Regions from separate parts of the Streptodolium elevatio genome, predicted to be linked through region 1. Evidence: riboswitches for the same ligand, from Rfam matches in the RefSeq annotation. Region 1 holds a riboswitch; each other region holds the start of a gene.
What was found. A riboswitch is a leader RNA that binds a small molecule or an ion and turns the genes downstream of it on or off. The one in region 1 is predicted to bind cobalamin.

Region 1 (5,399 bases):
GCTCGTCGCGGTTCGTCAGCCGTCGGAGCCCCATCGCGGAGTCGATCCAGCGGAAGCAGAACTCCGCCTTCCGGCGGATCGACGGGATGTGTTCGACGGCCGCGAACGCCTTGGCCCGCTCGTCCGGATCAGGCAGGTACGTGTCCAGCAGCGTCAGGTAGAACTGGACGTGCACGGCCTCCTCGAACAGCTGGCGCGACAGGTACAGCCGCGCCTCGGGGGCGTTGATGTGCCGGTACAGGTTGAGCACCAGGTTGTTCGCCACGATCGTGTCGCCGGTGGCGAAGAAGGCCACGAGGCGCTGGACGAGGTGGCGTTCGGCCGGCCCCAGCTTGGCCAGGTCGGCCAGGTCGGAGTGGAGGTCGACCTCCTCGACGGTCCAGGTGTTGCGGATCGCCGCCCGGTACTTCTCGTAGAAGTCCGGGTAGCGCATCGGCCGCAGGGTGAGGCTCATACCGGCGTCGAGAAGCCGCGCCCGGTCCGGGGCGGGCCCCGCCTGCGCGGCGTGCGCGCCCAAGGCGGGCGAGGCGGTCGGCGCAGCCGGGGCGGGCAGGTCGGCCGACGCCGCTCGCGCGGCCTCGGGCTCGGGCTCGTGGACGGTCGTCACTGGCATGCCTCGCAGGCCTCGGGGTTCTCCAGGGAGCAGGCGATGACCTCTTCGTCCGCGACGGCGGGGGCGGCGGTCGCGACGGTCGCCTGCTGGATGCGCGTCGCGGGGCGCGAGCGCAGGTAGTACGTCGTCTTCAGGCCGGTCGACCAGGCGTACCGGTACATCGACGAGAGCTTGCCGATGGTCGGGTCGGCCATGAACAGGTTCAGCGACTGCGACTGGTCGATGTACGGCGAGCGCGCCGCCGCCAGGTCGATCAGCGCGCGCTGCGGCAGCTCCCACGAGGTGCGGTACAGCAGGCGTACGTCGTCCGGGAGTTCCGTCAGGTCCTGGACCGACCCCTCGGCGCGCTTGATGCGCTCGCGGATGGCCGCGGTCCACAGCCCGCGACGCTTGAGTTCTCGCACCAGGTAGGTGTTGACCTGGAGGAACTCGCCCGAGAGCGTCTCGCGCTTGAAGAGGTTGGAGATTTGGGGCTCGATGCACTCGTACGCGCCGGCGATCGAGGCGATGGTGGCGGTCGGCGCGATCGCGATCAGCAGGGAGTTGCGCAGGCCGTGGGACGCGACGCGGTCGCGCAAAGTGTCCCAGCGCTTGGTCTGCGTCGGGGTGACGCCGTCCCACAGGTCGGGCTGCAGGCGGCCGCGAGCCGCGTGCGTCTCCTGGTAGGCAGGGTGCGGTCCGGCCTCCTCGGCCAGGTCGCACGAGGCTTCCAGGGCCGTCAGGTAGATCTCTTCGGCGATCCGGGTGGACAGTTCGCGGGCCTCGGCCGAGTCGAAGGGCAGGCGCAGCGTGAAGAAGACGTCCTGGAGCCCCATGACGCCCAGGCCGACGGGACGCCAGCGCGGGTTCGAGGCGGCGGCCTGGCCGGTCGGGTAGTAGTTGATGTCGATGACGCGGTCGAGGAAGGTGACGGCGGTGCGCACGGTGGCCCGCAGCTTGTCCCAGTCGATGCCGGCGTCGGTGACGTGCGCGCCTAGCTGCACGGAGCCGAGGTTGCACACCGCGGTCTCCCCGTCGCTGGTGACCTCGAGGATCTCGGTGCACAGGTTGGAGAGGTGGACGACGTTGCCGGGCTCGGCGGCCTGGTTGCAGGTGCGGTTGGACGCGTCCTTGAAGGTCATCCAGCCGTTGCCGGTCTGCGCGAGGGTGCGCATCATGCGGGCGTACAGCTCGCGGGCCGGCATCTGGCGTACGAACCGCCCGTCGCGCTCGGCCTGTTCGTAGGCCGCGTCGAACTCCGCGCCCCACAGGTCGGGCAGCTCGGGCACCTCGTCGGGGTCGAACAGCGACCACACCCCGTCGGCGTCGACGCGCCGCATGAACAGGTCGGGGATCCAGTTCGCGAGGTTGAGGTTGTGCGTGCGCCGCGCGTCCTCGCCGGTGTTGTCGCGCAGTTCCAGGAACTCCAGGACGTCCGGGTGCCACGGCTCCAGGTACACGCACGCCGCGCCGCGGCGCTTGCCGCCCTGGTTGACCGCCTGGACGGAGGCGTCGAGCGTGTTGAGCCACGGGACGATGCCGTTGGAGTGGCCGTTGGTGCCGCGGATGAGAGCGCCGCGCGAGCGTACGCGCGACCAGGCGACGCCGATGCCCCCGGCGAACTTGGAGAGGCGCGCGATGCGGCCGTACATGTCGTAGATGGACTCGATGTCGTCCTGCGGCGAGTCGAGCAGGTAGCAGGAGGACATCTGGGTGTGCCGCGTACCGGAGTTGAAGAGCGTCGGCGAGCTGGGCAGGTACGCGAGGGAGGACATGAGGCGGTAGAAGCCGACGGCCTCGGGCGCGGTCTTGGACAGGCCGCAGGCGACGCGCAGCAGGAAGTGCTGGGGTGTTTCGACGACCGCGCGGTTGACCGGGTGACGGAGCAAGTAGCGGTCGTAGACGGTGCGCAGGCCGAAGTACTCGAACCGGCGGTCGGCGGCGGGGTCGACCGCGGCGTCGAGTTCGGCGGCGTGCGCGGCGACGAATGCGGCCGTCTCGTCGCCGACGAGGCCTTCCGCGTGGCCGAGCGCGATGCCGGAGCTGAAGCCGGTGATCCCGTGGGTGCCGACCTCGGTGTCGATGGTGCGGGCCAGCAGGCGGGCGGCGAGCCGGGAGTACTCGGGCTCCTCCGCGATGAGTTCTGCGGCGGTGCGCACCACGAGCGCGTCGCGTTCGATGTCCGTGGCGCCGGCGTGGAGTCCGGCGAGGGCCCGGGTGGCGACGCGTTCGGGATCGACGTCGGGGAGGTCGTCGGCGAGGGCCCGGATGACGGCGGCGATCGCCTCGGGGCTGTCCGCCGCGGTGTTCGCAGGGGTCCCCGCGGACGTGTCCGCCGGGTTTCCTGCGGAAATGCCCGCGGGAGTGCCCGCGGCAGCGTTGGCCTCAGATGCGGACATACCGGGGGAAACCGGCTTGTTATGGGCGCGCGAAATCGCGCTGTCCATGACGGTCACGGGCTCTCTCCTCGCGAGCTCGAAATGCGGTGACCACCGTGCGCCGCCTGACAGGGGGGCGGACACGGGCAACCGGCAGGTCTTCGGACTCGCGGGCATGCCGGGCACCGGCACGCTGGGGGCGTGCCGGACCGCGGAGTTCCTAGTGGCCGTCGCTTCCCCCGGCCGGGGGGCCGGAGTGCTTGGTGACGGCGGTCGTTCCCGCTCACCGCTGCGGGGGCAGTCCCGGCTTGACGTACACGCGCCGCGACATGTCGCGGGTGCGCGCACCCGGGTTCCCTCTTCAAAGGACCAATGCCACCTGACGGGACATCAGCACCTTTTCGCCACTTGCTCCGACAGCGCGGAGCAGGTGAACCAGCTGCGATCAGGAGCATATATCTAGTGGGTACCCCCGACGCGAACCACCAGTGGTTGTGTTCGGCGTGTCGCACGGCACGTGTCGTGACACGGGGGGTTCCGTCCCCCTCGCTCTCCGGGTATGTTACCCCCGGTAACACCTTCTGCCCGGGCCCTCCGCCCGGCGGATCGCGCGCTTCGCGCTCCGCTCCCGCACGGTTCACCTCTCCGAAAGGCGGTCGGCATGGCGACCCCGCTTACGGACGCATCCACCGGATCGACCGGTGTGACCGGAGTAGCTGATATGCCTGATATAGCCGACAAGTTCGGTTTGCCGGGAGCATCCGGCGAAGTCGGCGCGGCCGGCCTGACCGGTGCGGACCTCGACGGCTTCCGCGCGGCGCAACGCCTGGCCTACGACTGCGCCGAGGCCGTCGCGGCGCGCCTGCGCCCCGGCACGACCGAGCGCGAGGCCACGGCGATGATGCGGCAGTGGCTCGTGGCGCACGGCGTACGCGACTGGCTGCACCTGCCGTTCGCCTGGTTCGGCGACCGCACCGCGTTCACCGGCTTCAAGGTGCCACACCAGTTCTTCGCGACCGACCGCAGGCTGACCGAGGGCATGCCGTTCATCCTCGACGTCGCCCCGGTGTACGACGGGTACACCGCCGACATCGGCTACACGACCTCGCTCGGGCCGAACCGCGTCGTGGACCGTTTGCTCGACGACCTCGCGGCGCACCGCGCGTTCATTCTGGAGGCCGTGCAGGCCGGTCGGACGCTGCGGCAGATCTACCTGGACGTCGATGCCTTGATGGCCCGTCAGGGATACGAGAACCGGCATCGCGCGTATCCGTTCGGGGTGATCGCGCATCGCGTCGACAAGGTGGCCGACGCCCGGCTGCGGCCGCACGCGTTCGGCTTCGGAATGCGCGCGCTGCGGGGGCTGCTGCACGACGGCCTACGCGGCCACCGCGAGGGCTGGTCGCCGCTGTGGAACCACCGCAAGATGTCCGACCACCCGGCGACACCCGGGCTGTGGGCGGTCGAGCCGCACGTCGGATTCCGGGGCGTGGGCGCGAAGTTCGAGGAGCTTCTCGTCGTCGAGGACGACGGGCACGCGTACTGGCTCGACGACGACCTGCCGCACGTGCACCGCTGGGCGGACCGCGGATTGGCGGGGACCGCGGCCACCGGGACCGCGCCGGGGTTTGCCTCGGCCTTCAGTTCGGCCGCGGGGTCGGCGTCGGGCCCGGATTCGGCTCTGGGCCCGAATTCGGCTCTGGGCCCGAATTCGGCTCTGGGCCCGGCATCGGGCGCGGCATCGAAGGAGTCGGTGTGACCTCGCTGTACGACCTGCCGGGAGCCCGCCGCTTCGAGGTCACGTCGCCGGAGGGCGTACGCCTCGCCGCCGTCGAGGCCGGAGCCGCCGACGGCCCGACCGTTGTTCTCGTGCACGGGTACCCGGACACCAAAGAGGTGTGGTCCCACGTCGCGGCGCGTCTCGCCGACCGGTACCGGGTGGTGGCGTACGACGTACGCGGGGCCGGCGAGTCCAGCCGCCCCGACGCGACGTCCGCGTACGCACTCCACCGTCTCACCGACGACTTCGAGCGCGTCCTCGACGCCGTCGCGCCGGAGGGCCGCGTGCACCTGGTGGGGCACGACTGGGGGTCGGTGCAGAGCTGGGAGTTCGTCACGACGCCGCGCGTCGCGCGTCGCGTCGCCTCGTTCACGACGATCTCCGGGCCGAGCCTCGACCACCTGGGCCTGGTGACCCGGGAGGGGCTGACCCGCCCGACACCCGGGCGGATTTCGCGGAACATCGAGCAGGGGTTCCGGTCCTGGTACGTGTACGCGCTGCACGTGCCGGTCGCCCCCGACCTCGCGTGGCGCGGTGTGCTGGGCAAGCGCTGGCCCTCGATCATGGCCAGGGCCGAGAAGACGCTCGGCGCCCCCGAGCCGTCGTTGTCCGAGGACGGGGTGTTCGGCGCCAAGCTGTACCGCGCGAA
Region 2 (5,399 bases), on a different contig from region 1:
GTCGTCTCCTCGCAGTGGCCGGGCAACGGCCGATAGGGCGGTCAGCTTGCGGCGCGCAGGTCGCGCACCAGTCCGGCGAGGCCGTCGGCGGCCAATTCGCCCAGACCGAGCACGGGTCCGCCGAGGTCGGCGGCGAGCCGGGCGGCCAGGCCGAGGCGGACCCGGCCGCTCTCGCAGTCGACGACCACCGACGCCGTGCCGGAGGCGGCCATCAGCGCGGCGGCACGCCGCGCGTCGCCGAGCGCGTCGCGCCCGTGTGTGGCGCGCCCGTCGGTCACCACGATGACGAGCGGCCGCCGCCGCGGGTCGCGCAACCGCTCGACGCGCAGCGCCTCGTGGGCGCGCAGGAGACCGGCGGCGAGCGGCGTGCGCCCGCCCGTCGGCAGCGCCGCGAGCCGGGCCGCGCCCGCCTCGACGGACGACGTGGGCGGCAGCGCGAGTTCGGCGCCGGCGCCCCGGAAGGTCACCAGCCCCACCTTGTCGCGGCGCTGGTACGCGTCGAGCAGCAGCGACAACACCGCGCCCTTCACGGTCCGCATGCGGGCCCGGGCCGCCATCGATCCCGAGGCGTCGACGACGAAGAGCACGAGGTTGCCCTCGCGGCCTTCGCGGACCGCCTCGCGCACGTCGTCGCGGCGCACGACGAGCCCGGGGCCGCGGCGCCCGCGCGCGAGCTGGTGCGGCGCGGCGGCGCGCACGGTGCCCGCCAGGTGCAGACGCCCGGGTCGTGCGCCGGTCGGGCGGCGCTCCCCGGTGGTCCGGCCGGTGCCGGTCTCGGCACGCGACCGCCGCCCGGCCGCGCCCTGGCCGAGGCCGGGGACGGCGATCAACCGCGCGCGGAAGGGCTCGGCCGCGGCGACGGCGGGCTGATCGGCGGCGGCCGACCCCGGTGCGGCGGGCGGGTGTTCGGCCGCCGGGGGCGCTGTGTCGTGTTCGCCGTCTCGGGGCCGGTCGGCGGCGCGGTCGTCGCGGTCCGCGGCCGGGCCGGCTTCGGGGCCGTTGCGCGGTGCTCCCCCGCCGCCGGGGCCCGGCGCGTCGGGACCGCCGTCCGGATCCGGGTCCGGGTCCTGCTCGGGTCCGTCGGGGGTACCCGACTCCGAGGGGCCGGCCGGGTCGTCCGGGTCCTCCGGGGCGTCCGGCGCCTCGGGTTCGTCGGCCAGCGCCTCGTCCAACCTGTCCTCGTCGAGCCCTGGCGCGTCGAAGGGGTTGCGGCGGCGCCGGTGCGGGAGGGCGAGCCGCGCGGCCTGGCGTACGTCCGCCGCCTCGACCTCGGTGCGCCCGTGCCACGCCGCGAGGGCCATCGCGGTGCGTGCCGTGACCAGGTCCGCGCGCAGCCCGTCGACCTCGAACGCCGCGCACACGCGCGCGATCCGCTCGAGTTCGGTGTCGGGCAGCACGACGTGCGGCAGCAGCTCCCGCGCGGTGCGGATGCGCTCCGCGAGCGCCGCGTCGCCGCCGTCCCAGCGGCGCGCGAAGCCGTCGGGGTCGGCCTCGTACGCCAGCCTGCGCCGCACGACCTCGGCGCGCTCGCGTGGTTCGCGGCTGGCCGCCACCTCGACGGTCAGGCCGAAGCGGTCGAGCAACTGCGGGCGCAGCTCGCCCTCCTCGGGGTTCATGGTGCCAACGAGGATGAAGCGCGAGGCGTGCCGCACCGAGACGCCCTCGCGCTCCACGTGCGCGGTGCCCATGGCGGCCGCGTCGAGGAGCAGGTCGACGAGGTGGTCGTGCAGCAGGTTGACCTCGTCGACGTACAGCAGGCCCCGGTGGGCGGCGGCGAGGAGGCCCGGTTCGTACGCCTTGACGCCCTCGGCGAGGGCGCGCTCCAGGTCGAGCGATCCGACGAGGCGGTCCTCGGTGGCGCCGACCGGCAGTTCGACGAGCCGCGCCCGGCGCACCTCGCCGGGCACGCCCGGGTCGTGGGGCCCGTCGGGGCAGGCCGTGTCGGGGGCCGCGGGGTCGCACGCGAAGCGGCAGCCGGACACCATGGCGGCGTCGGGCAGCAGCCCCGCGAGCGCGCGGACCACGGTCGACTTGGCCGTGCCCTTCTCCCCACGGACCAGCACTCCGCCGACGCCGGGCGAGACGGCGTTCAGGAGGAGCGCGAGGCGGAGGTCGGCGAGGCCGACGACGGCGGAGAAGGGGTAGCCGGCGGTCACCGGCGTACCGCCAGGCTCCGGGAACGGCACGGTATGCGCGGCGACATGGGCTGTCGGCCTCCCTCGGGTGTCCACGCCCTGGTAGGTGGCGGGCCCGCGGCGCGGGCCCGGACAGCCGGAAGTGTCTGGCTCCCGGAAGGCTGATGCCCCTCGCGCGGGCGCGTCGAACGGAGTCGGCGCGCCGGTCGGGTTCAGCCGTCCGGTCACAGTGGCGGGACCGCTCCGGTGTCGCACCGGATTCCTTCCCTGCTGTCGGGCGACAGCCTCTCATACCGCCCACGGGCCGGTATTTGCGGCGGTCGGGGCGCCTTGCGGGACACGCGGCACGGCGATGGCAGACTGCCCTGCATGGAAGACCCGGTATACGTACCCGACGTCCTGGGCGCGCCCTACGAGAGCGCGACGCTGCAACTCCGCGACGACGCGGAGGGCGAGGCGGTGGCGACGCTGGTCCGGCGGCGCGCGGATGCCCCGACACGTCGTGCGGTGCTCTATGTGCACGGGTTCAACGACTACTTCTTCCAGACCCATCTGGCCGACCGGTTCGTCGCGCTCGGCTTCGACTTCTACGCGCTGGACCTGCGGTCGTACGGCCGGTCGATCCGCGCGCACCGCCGCACCAACTACGTCGACGACCTGGGCCGCTACTCCGAGGAACTCGACCTGGCCGCGCACGTCGTCCGCGAGGTCGAGGGCCACGACACGCTGCTGGTGAACGGCCATTCAACGGGTGGCCTGGTGACGGCGCTGTGGGCGCACCACCGCGCGGGGCGGGGCATCGTCGACGGGCTGTTCCTCAACAGCGCCTTCCTCGACCTGAACGCCCCGTTGGTGGCGCGGACGGTCGGGGTGCGGGCCGTGCACGCGGCGCGCCACTACGTCTCGCAGCGGCCCCTGCCGGGCGGCCTCGGCGGCGGCTACGGGCAGAGCCTGCACGTCGGCCACCACGGGGAATGGGAGTTCGACCCGGCGTGGAAGGCGATCGAGGGCATCGCGCCCTACGCGGGCTGGGTGGCCGCCGTGCACCGCGGCCACCGCGCGGTGGCGCGCGGACTCGCCGTCGACTGCCCGGTGTTGGCGATGTCGTCCACCGCCAGTGTGGACGGGCGCGTGTGGCACGAGGGGCTGCACAAAGCCGACGCCGTGCTGAACGCGGACCGCATCGCCCTGCTGGCGCCGCGCATCGGCCGTCACGTCACCATCGTCCGCGTGCCCGGCGGCATGCACGACCTGGCCCTGTCCGGGCCCGAGGTGCGTGCCCAGGTGTTCGACGAACTGGCCCGCTGGATCGGCGCGTACGTGCCATCCGGAACGTCGGCCTCCGCCGCGCGAAGCCTGTCACCGGATCGGGTTAACAGGTGACGGCGAGTACACAAAATCCGTTCTACCTGCGGCGATTCACGGTCCCGGGCTGTTAGCATCGGCGCGTGGGGGCTCACGAGGTCGCGAACACCGGTTACGCACGCTCGGTACGCGTCTACGAACGGGCGCGCCCTGCCTACCCGTTGCCCGTCCTGGCCGAGCTGACGGACGCGCTCGGTCTCGGAGCGGGCCGTACCGTCGTCGAACTGGGCGCGGGAACGGGCCTGTTCACCCGGCTGCTCATGCTCACCGGGGCGCGCGTGGTCGCGGTGGAACCGGTCGCCGCGATGCGCGGACGACTCGTGGAACTGCTGCCCTCGGTCACCGTGGCCGACGGGACCGCGGAGCACACGGGCGTCGCCGCCGGCTCCGCGCACGCGGTCATCGCGGCGCAGGCGTGGCACTGGTTCGACGCTCAGGCGACCCCGGCCGAGGTCGAACGGGTGCTCGCCCCGGACGGCGGGCTCGGGCTGGTGTGGAACACCTCTGACGACACGGTCCCGTGGGTGCGCGACTACCAGGACATCTACTTCCGCCGCGCCCCCGCGGACCTGCCGTCGCACCAGGACGGCACGTGGCGCAAGGTGCTCGAGTCCCGGCCCGGTTGGAGCGGCATCAGCGAGCGGCACTTCCCCAACCCGCACAGGATGTCGCGGGACGGCGTGATCGACCGCATGCTGTCGAGCAGCCACATCGCATGCCTGGACGCCGGCGAACAGGCCCGGGTTCGCCGCGAGGTCGAGGGCGTGCTCGACGGGCACCCGGAGACGCGGGGCCGCGACACCGTCGAACTGCCCTATGTGACCGACCTCTACTGGATGGTCCGGGCCAACTGAGCGGCCGGGCTCAGCCGGTCGCGACCGGCGTGGCCGGGCGGCGCATCTCGACGTGCGGGATGTCGTCCTCCAGGTAGGTGGCGCCGGCGCGGCGGAACCCGAAGCGGGCGTACCAGTCCTCCAGCGGCTCCTGCGCGTCCAGGATGCACGGCGCGTCGCCGATCAGGTCGATCGCGTGCTCCATGAGGCGGGCTGCGGAGCCGGTGCCGCGCTCGGCCCGGGTGGCGCACATGCGTCCGATCCGGGCGGTGCCGTCGGCCTCGCGCAACAGGCGCAGGGTCGCGGCGATCTCGCCGTCGCGCTCGAGCCAGAGCTGACGTGCGCCCGGTTCCAGGTCGCGGCCGTCGAGTTCGGGGTACGGGCACCGCTGTTCGACGACGAAGACGTCCACGCGCAGGCGCAGCAGCCGGTAGAGCACGACGACGTCGAGGTCGAGGGTCCGGGCGCTGCGGAACTCCAGGTCACTCACGCACTCCACGGTACGCTTTCCGGCCACGTGAACAGCCCGGCCGGGCCCCGTGTGTCGGGCCCCGGCCGGGTGAACTCGCCGTGCGCAGCGGTGCTCGGCGCGCGGGCGCAGGTGGGCGCGTACGCGGGCGCGCCCGTGTGGGACGGTGCGGACTTGCGCGGGCCTGTGCGGTCGGCTCAGAAGGCCGGGAGCACCGAGCCCTGGTAGTTGTCCTCGATGTACTTCTTCACCTCGGGCGAGTTGAGGAGCTTCTTCAGCTTCTGGACGTTCTCGTCGTTCTCGTGGCCCTTCTTGACCACGAGCACGTTGGCGTACGGGTTGCCCTCCGCCTTCTCCAGCACCAGTGCCTGCTTGGCCTCCAGGTTCGCCTGGAGCGCGTAGTTGCCGTTGACGACCGAGGCGTCGACGTCATCCAGCGTGCGCGGCAGCTGCTCCGCGTCGAGGGCCTTGAACTTGAGGTTCTTCGGGTTCTCGACGACGTCCTTCTCGGTGGCGTTGACGCCGACCCCGTCCTTGAGCTTGATCAGCCCGTTGTCGGCGAGCAGCTTGAGGGCCCGGCCGCCGTTGGTGGCGTCG
Region 3 (5,399 bases), on a different contig from region 1:
CCGACTCGGACGTGGCGTCGGAGCTGTCGAACCGGGCCAGCTCGGAGCCGTTCGCCGCGTCCAGCACCCGGATGCAGAGGCCGCGTACCTGTCCGAACGTCCCGCCGTCGGCCGAGGCCGCCAGCACCACGGCCGTGATGTCCTGCTCCACCGAGGCCAGGTCCACCGCGAGGGTGTCGACCGCCTGCGCGCCGTCCTGGCGCGTGCCTTCGTAGCGGACCGCGCCGCGGGGGTGCGAGGGCTGGTTGTAGAAGACGAAGTCGTCGTCCGACCGGACGCGGCCGGCCGCGGTCAGCAGCAGCGCCGAGGCGTCCACGTCGGGGCTCCCCGGGCCGTGCTGCCGGCCGAGCTCGACCCGTACCGCGGCGGCGGGCACCGGTACGTTGGCACCCTTGCTCATCGACATCCGAGCCCTCCCTCACATCAGGTCCGGGAAGCGTACTTAGCGGGCAATCTTGCGGCACCCCGGTGCTCCGAAAAGCGCGGATCCCGGACAACCCGCGCAACGCCGAACCCTCGCAACGCCGACCCACGCAACGCCGAACCCATGCGCCCCCAGGCCGCGCGAAACGCGACGCCGTCACGCCGGGGTGCGCGCACGCCCGACCTGACGGGCAATCAGCTCCATTGCCGGGAGGACGAGGCGCAGCCCGAGCCGAACCGGCTGGGTGTGGCACAGCAGGTCCGTCGCACCGGGGAGCCCGGGGTCGCGGGCGAGTGCGGCGGCCACCTGGTCCGGCGCGCCGTACGCGAAGGCTCCGGCGGCCAGGTAGGCGTCCGGGTCGAAGCCGTCCGGGTAGCGCCCGGTGCGGACCCCGTCGTCGATCCAGTCGCGCAGCCGTGGCGCCAGGACGGCGCGCGCGAGTTCGGCGGGCTCCGATGGGAACACCGGGCGCGACACCGCTATGCGCGCCGTGCGTCCCGCGGCCTCCATGCGGCCGCGGTAGCCGTCGGCGAGGCGCGCGTATTCGGTGTCCTGGGCGTACGGGCCGTCGGGGCCCGGGCCGCGCCGCCCGTACATGACGCCGAGGCCGAGACGGGCGGCACGGTCCATGCCCGCCGGGGAGCCGGCGCCGAGCCACACCCGTTCGGACAGTCCGGGTGCGGGCGGTGTGAGGCGGACCCCGCCAGGGAGTTCGCGTCCGTCGAGCGCGTCGAGGAGTACGGGCAGCAGGCCGTCGAGGACATCGTGGCGGCGCTCGTGGTCCAGGCCGAACGCGCGGGAGGCGGTGGCGTCGGCGCCTGCCCCGAGGCCCAGTTCGAGGCGTCCGCCGCTCAACGCGTCGACGACGGCGGCGTCTTCTGCGAGCCGCAGCGCGTTCTCGGCCGGGCCGACGACGACCGCGGTGCCGAGGCGGATGCGGGTCGTGTGCTCGGCGATGGCGGCGAGCAGGACCAGGGGCGACGGGAGAGTGCCGCCCTGGGCCCCGAAGTGATGTTGCGCGACCCAGAAGCTGTGGAAACCCAACTCTTCGGCAGCGACGGCGAGTTCAACGGTCTCGCGATAGAGGGCCCGGGGTGGGCCGTCGGCGGAGACGTGGGTGATCCAGCCGAGTCGGGGCAGGCTGCGGGGGCGGTGGTGCATGGACGGTCCCGGGGTCGTGGTGCGTCGGGCGGCACGGCGGGCAGGCTGTGGACGGGCTTGTGGGCGGGGGGGTGTCGGCGGACGCGTCGGACGGACTTGCCGGCACGACTTGTCGGAAGGGTCCGGCAGGGTTGTCGCCGGATCGAGGGCGGGGCGGCGGGCTGTTGGCGCGTGAGCGTACCCGCCGTGTCCGGGCGATTCGTCGCGGACGCCCGGACCGCCCGGGTGCGGCGGGCAAGATCGATGCCGCTACCGTGGTGCCCGCATCGGTTCGCCCTCCGTCTCGTGCGGCAGGGCGTCGCAAGAGGGAACCCGGTGGAAATCCGGGACTGCCCCGCAGCGGTGAGTGGGAACGACCGCCGTCATGAGCACTGGACCGCCCACGGTCCGGGAAGCGACGGCCAGTAGGTCCGGGCTGATGCCTCGTTCGGGGGACGAGGCGCGATGTGCCCGGGTGCCCGCGAGTCCGAAGACCTGCCGACGCCCGTACGCGGCATGCGTGCGGTTCCAGCCGGACCCCGAGGGCGGGTCGTGCGGAGGCCGCTCGGCCGTGCGCTCACTCGCCTTCCGGTTCCGGTGCCCGGAACTCGCGAAGGAGAGCGCCATGGCATCCCCCGACAGACCCGCGTCCGCGTTCGGCGGCCGCTTCCGCAACCCGTTCTCCCGGCTGCTGTCCCGCCGGACGACGCGCCGCCCGACGGACCGCACAGACGACCGTACGAACGGCCGCGCAACCAGCCGCACGACCGGCCGGGCGACCGGGCAGGCCGGGCTCGCCGTAGCTTCCGTCGCCGCGTTGGCCGTGCTCGCCACCGGGTGCGGGAGCGGTGGCGACTCCGCGGCCAAGCCGGCGGGCGCCGCGGCCGAGAAGCCGCTGACGATCTACAACTCCTATTCGATCGCGGGCCTCGATCCCGTCGGCACCGGGACGAACTGGCTGTTCGACTGGGGCGTGGCGGAGAACCTGATGGAGGCCGGCGAGGACGGCGTCGTCCGCCCGTGGCTGGCGCAGTCGGTGACCCAGGGCAGCCCGACCGAGTGGCGCATCACGCTGCGGCCGGGCATGACGTTCCAGAACGGCAGGCCGGTGGACGCGGAGGCGGTCAACCGCGCCCTCACCCGGCAGATCGCCAGGTCCAAGGCCGTGCGCACGTACCTGGCCGAGGGCTCGACGGTACGCACCACGGGCCCGCTCGACCTGGTCCTGACCACTCCCGCACCCAACGCCGCGGTCCCGGCCGCGCTGGCGGCGCGCGACACGTCGCTGCAGATCTACGACACCGAGGCCGTCGAGGCGGCGGGCGGCGACTCCGCGAAGATCGTGAACGCCGGTGCCTTCACCGGGCCGTACGCCGTCACCGCGTGGACGCCCGATCTGCTGAAACTCGCCCGGTACGACAAGTACTGGGCCGGCCGGCCCAAGCTCCCGTCGGTCACCGTCAAGGTGGTGCCCGACGAGCAGGCCCGGATCGCCGGCGTGCAGTCCGGCGAGGCGCAACTCGCCTTCTACCCCTCACCGGACGCGGCGCTCACGCTGGCCGGTCGCACGGACTCGGTGCTCAGGACCTCGCCGAAGGCGCTCCAAGCGCTGCTGATCGACATGAACCTCACCGCCGCGCCGTTCGACGACGCCCGGGTGCGCCGCGCGTTCGCCCGGGCGATCGACTACCGGGAGTTGGGCGAGGACGTCGCCAAGGGCTCGTTCGCCACCGCGACGGGTCTGTATCCGGAGGGCTACCCCTACGCGGCGGCCACCCAGCACACCGACCTCGCCGAGGCGAACCGGCTGCTGGACGAGGCGGGTTGGGCCAAGGGCAAGGACGGCGTCCGCGGCAAGGACGGCAAGCGCCTGACGGTCCGCTTCGTCACGCAGGCCCAGGGGCCGGAGACGAACGCCCTTGCGGTGGTGATCAAGTCCGAAGTGGCGAAGGCCGGTTTCGACCTCCAGATCGTGAACGCCGAGGACTCCGCGCGCACGAAGGCGGACCTGGGCGCGTGGGAGGCGTCCATCGGGCTCAACGGCTCGCTGTCCGGCACGGCGGACCCGATCCAACCGTTCCGCGCGCGCTGGACGACCGGCGGGTCGGCGAACGCCCAGAAGCTCTCGGACCCGCGGGTCGACGCGCTCGGCGACCGCCTGTTGACCACGACCGACCAGGCGGCCCGCGAACAGCTGCTGCGCGAGGGCCAGGCAATTCTCAGCGACCGGGAGGCGTACGTGATCGCCGCCACGTACAAGCAGTTCGCCGTGGTGGCCGGCGGCGACTGGACGGGGTACCAGGTCTCCAACGTACGGAGGCATCTGCGCTTCGACACGGCGCCGTGACATCGCGTGCCGCAACGGCGGCTCCCGGCGGCGGACCCGCCGCGCCGGGAGCCGTCCCGCGGGCCCTGCGCAGCGCACGCGCGGCGGCGGGTCACCCGATCGCGCGGCGGCTTCTGTCCGTTCCGGTCACCGTCGCGGGCGCGGCGCTGCTGATCTGGGCCCTGCTGCCCCTTGCTCCCGGCGACCCGGCCCGGATGACGCTGACCGCACAGGGGGTCCCGGAACCGACGCCGGATCAGCTCGCCGCCACACGCGCCGAGTTGGGTCTCGACCGTGCCCTGGCCGGGCAGTTCGGGCACTGGCTGGCCCGCGCCCTGCACGGGGATCTGGGTACGTCGTACCAAAGCGGCCGCCCGGTGCTGACCGAGCTCGGCGAACGGCTGCCCGCGACACTGCGGCTGGGCAGTGCCGCCCTGCTGTTCGCGTTGGCGATCGCGGTGCCGCTCGCGCTCGTCGCCGCGGCCTTCCGGCGCCGTTGGCCGGACACCCTCGCCCGCGCGCTCGCGCTGCTCGGGGCCGCCCTGCCGGGCTTCGTCGTGGGTCTGATCCTCATTCAACTCGTGGTGGTCCAGGGCGGCTTCGGCTCGGTGGTGCGGGACGGTACGTGGGCCGCGGTGTGGATGCCCGCGCTGTGCCTGGCGTTCGGCATGTTCGACGTGTGGTCGCGTCTGCTGCGCGGTGCCCTGGTGGACGCGATGGACAGCGGATGGGCCGCCTCAGTGATCGCCCGCGGCACGGGAAGCCGGAGACTGCTCCTGCGGCACGCCCTCCCGAACGCGCTGCCGCCGCTGATCCACGCCGTCGCGGTGAGCGCCGGAGCGCTGTGGGGCGGCGCGGCGATCGTCGAGACGGTGTTCACCTGGCCGGGCGCCGGCTCCTACGTCGTGTCGTCGGTGAAGGCCCGCGATCTGCCGGTGATCCAGGCGTTCGCGGTGCTGGCCACCCTCGCGTACGTCGCGGCCGGCCTGCTCGCCGACCTGCTGGCCGCGCTCGTCGACCCGCGCCTGCGCGGCGACGGCGCCAAGGGGGTGTGACGTGCCCAAAGCCGCCGCCCCGGACACGACGCCGCCGGCACCCGGTCGCGCGACCCCGGCACTCCGCCATACGGCGGTCTCGCTCCGGCGCGCCGCCGCCACGCTCCGGCACGGCCCCCTCATGGCAAGTACCCTCGGCCGCACCGGACTCGGACTCGCGGGGCTCGCCCTGCTGTTCGCCGTCCTCGGCCCGGTCGTGGCGACCTATCAGCCGGACGCCATCGACCTGGGCGCGAAGTTGCGCCCGCCGGACGGCGAACACTGGCTCGGCACCGACCAGTTCGGCCGTGACCAGTTCGCCCGGCTGGTGGCCGGGACCCGCAGGTCGCTGTTGGCCGCCTTCACCGTGCTGGCCGGCTCGTGCACGGTGAGCCTGGTCGTCGGCGTGGCGGCAGGCCTCGCACGGGGGTTCGCCGACGCCGTCCTCATGCGCGTCGTCGACATCGTCCTGGCG

Region 2: linked by a shared signal. The riboswitch ahead of ACWD12_RS06955 (putative cobaltochelatase) and the one ahead of ACWD12_RS12615 (ribonucleoside-diphosphate reductase subunit alpha) in region 1 are both predicted to bind cobalamin.
Region 3: linked by a shared signal. The riboswitch ahead of ACWD12_RS37835 (ABC transporter substrate-binding protein) and the one ahead of ACWD12_RS12615 (ribonucleoside-diphosphate reductase subunit alpha) in region 1 are both predicted to bind cobalamin.

What each region holds. Positions count from the first base shown of each region.
Region 1 covers NZ_JBSFVE010000005.1:210,682-216,080, reverse strand. Annotated here, with positions in the region: gene ACWD12_RS12620 (ribonucleotide-diphosphate reductase subunit beta) at 1-454, opposite strand, end outside; gene ACWD12_RS12615 (ribonucleoside-diphosphate reductase subunit alpha) at 604-2,991, opposite strand; cobalamin riboswitch at 3,106-3,373, opposite strand; partial or broken gene ACWD12_RS12610 (M24 family metallopeptidase) at 3,692-4,561, shown strand; gene ACWD12_RS12605 (SDR family oxidoreductase) at 4,726-5,399, shown strand, end outside.
Region 2 covers NZ_JBSFVE010000002.1:631,752-637,150, forward strand. Annotated here, with positions in the region: gene ACWD12_RS06955 (putative cobaltochelatase) at 42-2,156, opposite strand; cobalamin riboswitch at 2,276-2,400, opposite strand; gene ACWD12_RS06960 (alpha/beta hydrolase) at 2,505-3,518, shown strand; gene ACWD12_RS06965 (class I SAM-dependent methyltransferase) at 3,584-4,354, shown strand; gene ACWD12_RS06970 (GNAT family N-acetyltransferase) at 4,365-4,823, opposite strand; gene ACWD12_RS06975 (MetQ/NlpA family ABC transporter substrate-binding protein) at 5,000-5,399, opposite strand, start outside.
Region 3 covers NZ_JBSFVE010000035.1:17,455-22,853, forward strand. Annotated here, with positions in the region: gene ACWD12_RS37825 (TerD family protein) at 1-406, opposite strand, end outside; gene ACWD12_RS37830 (LLM class flavin-dependent oxidoreductase) at 581-1,585, opposite strand; cobalamin riboswitch at 1,836-2,081, shown strand; gene ACWD12_RS37835 (ABC transporter substrate-binding protein) at 2,190-3,911, shown strand; gene ACWD12_RS37840 (ABC transporter permease) at 3,908-4,945, shown strand; gene ACWD12_RS37845 (ABC transporter permease) at 5,067-5,399, shown strand, end outside.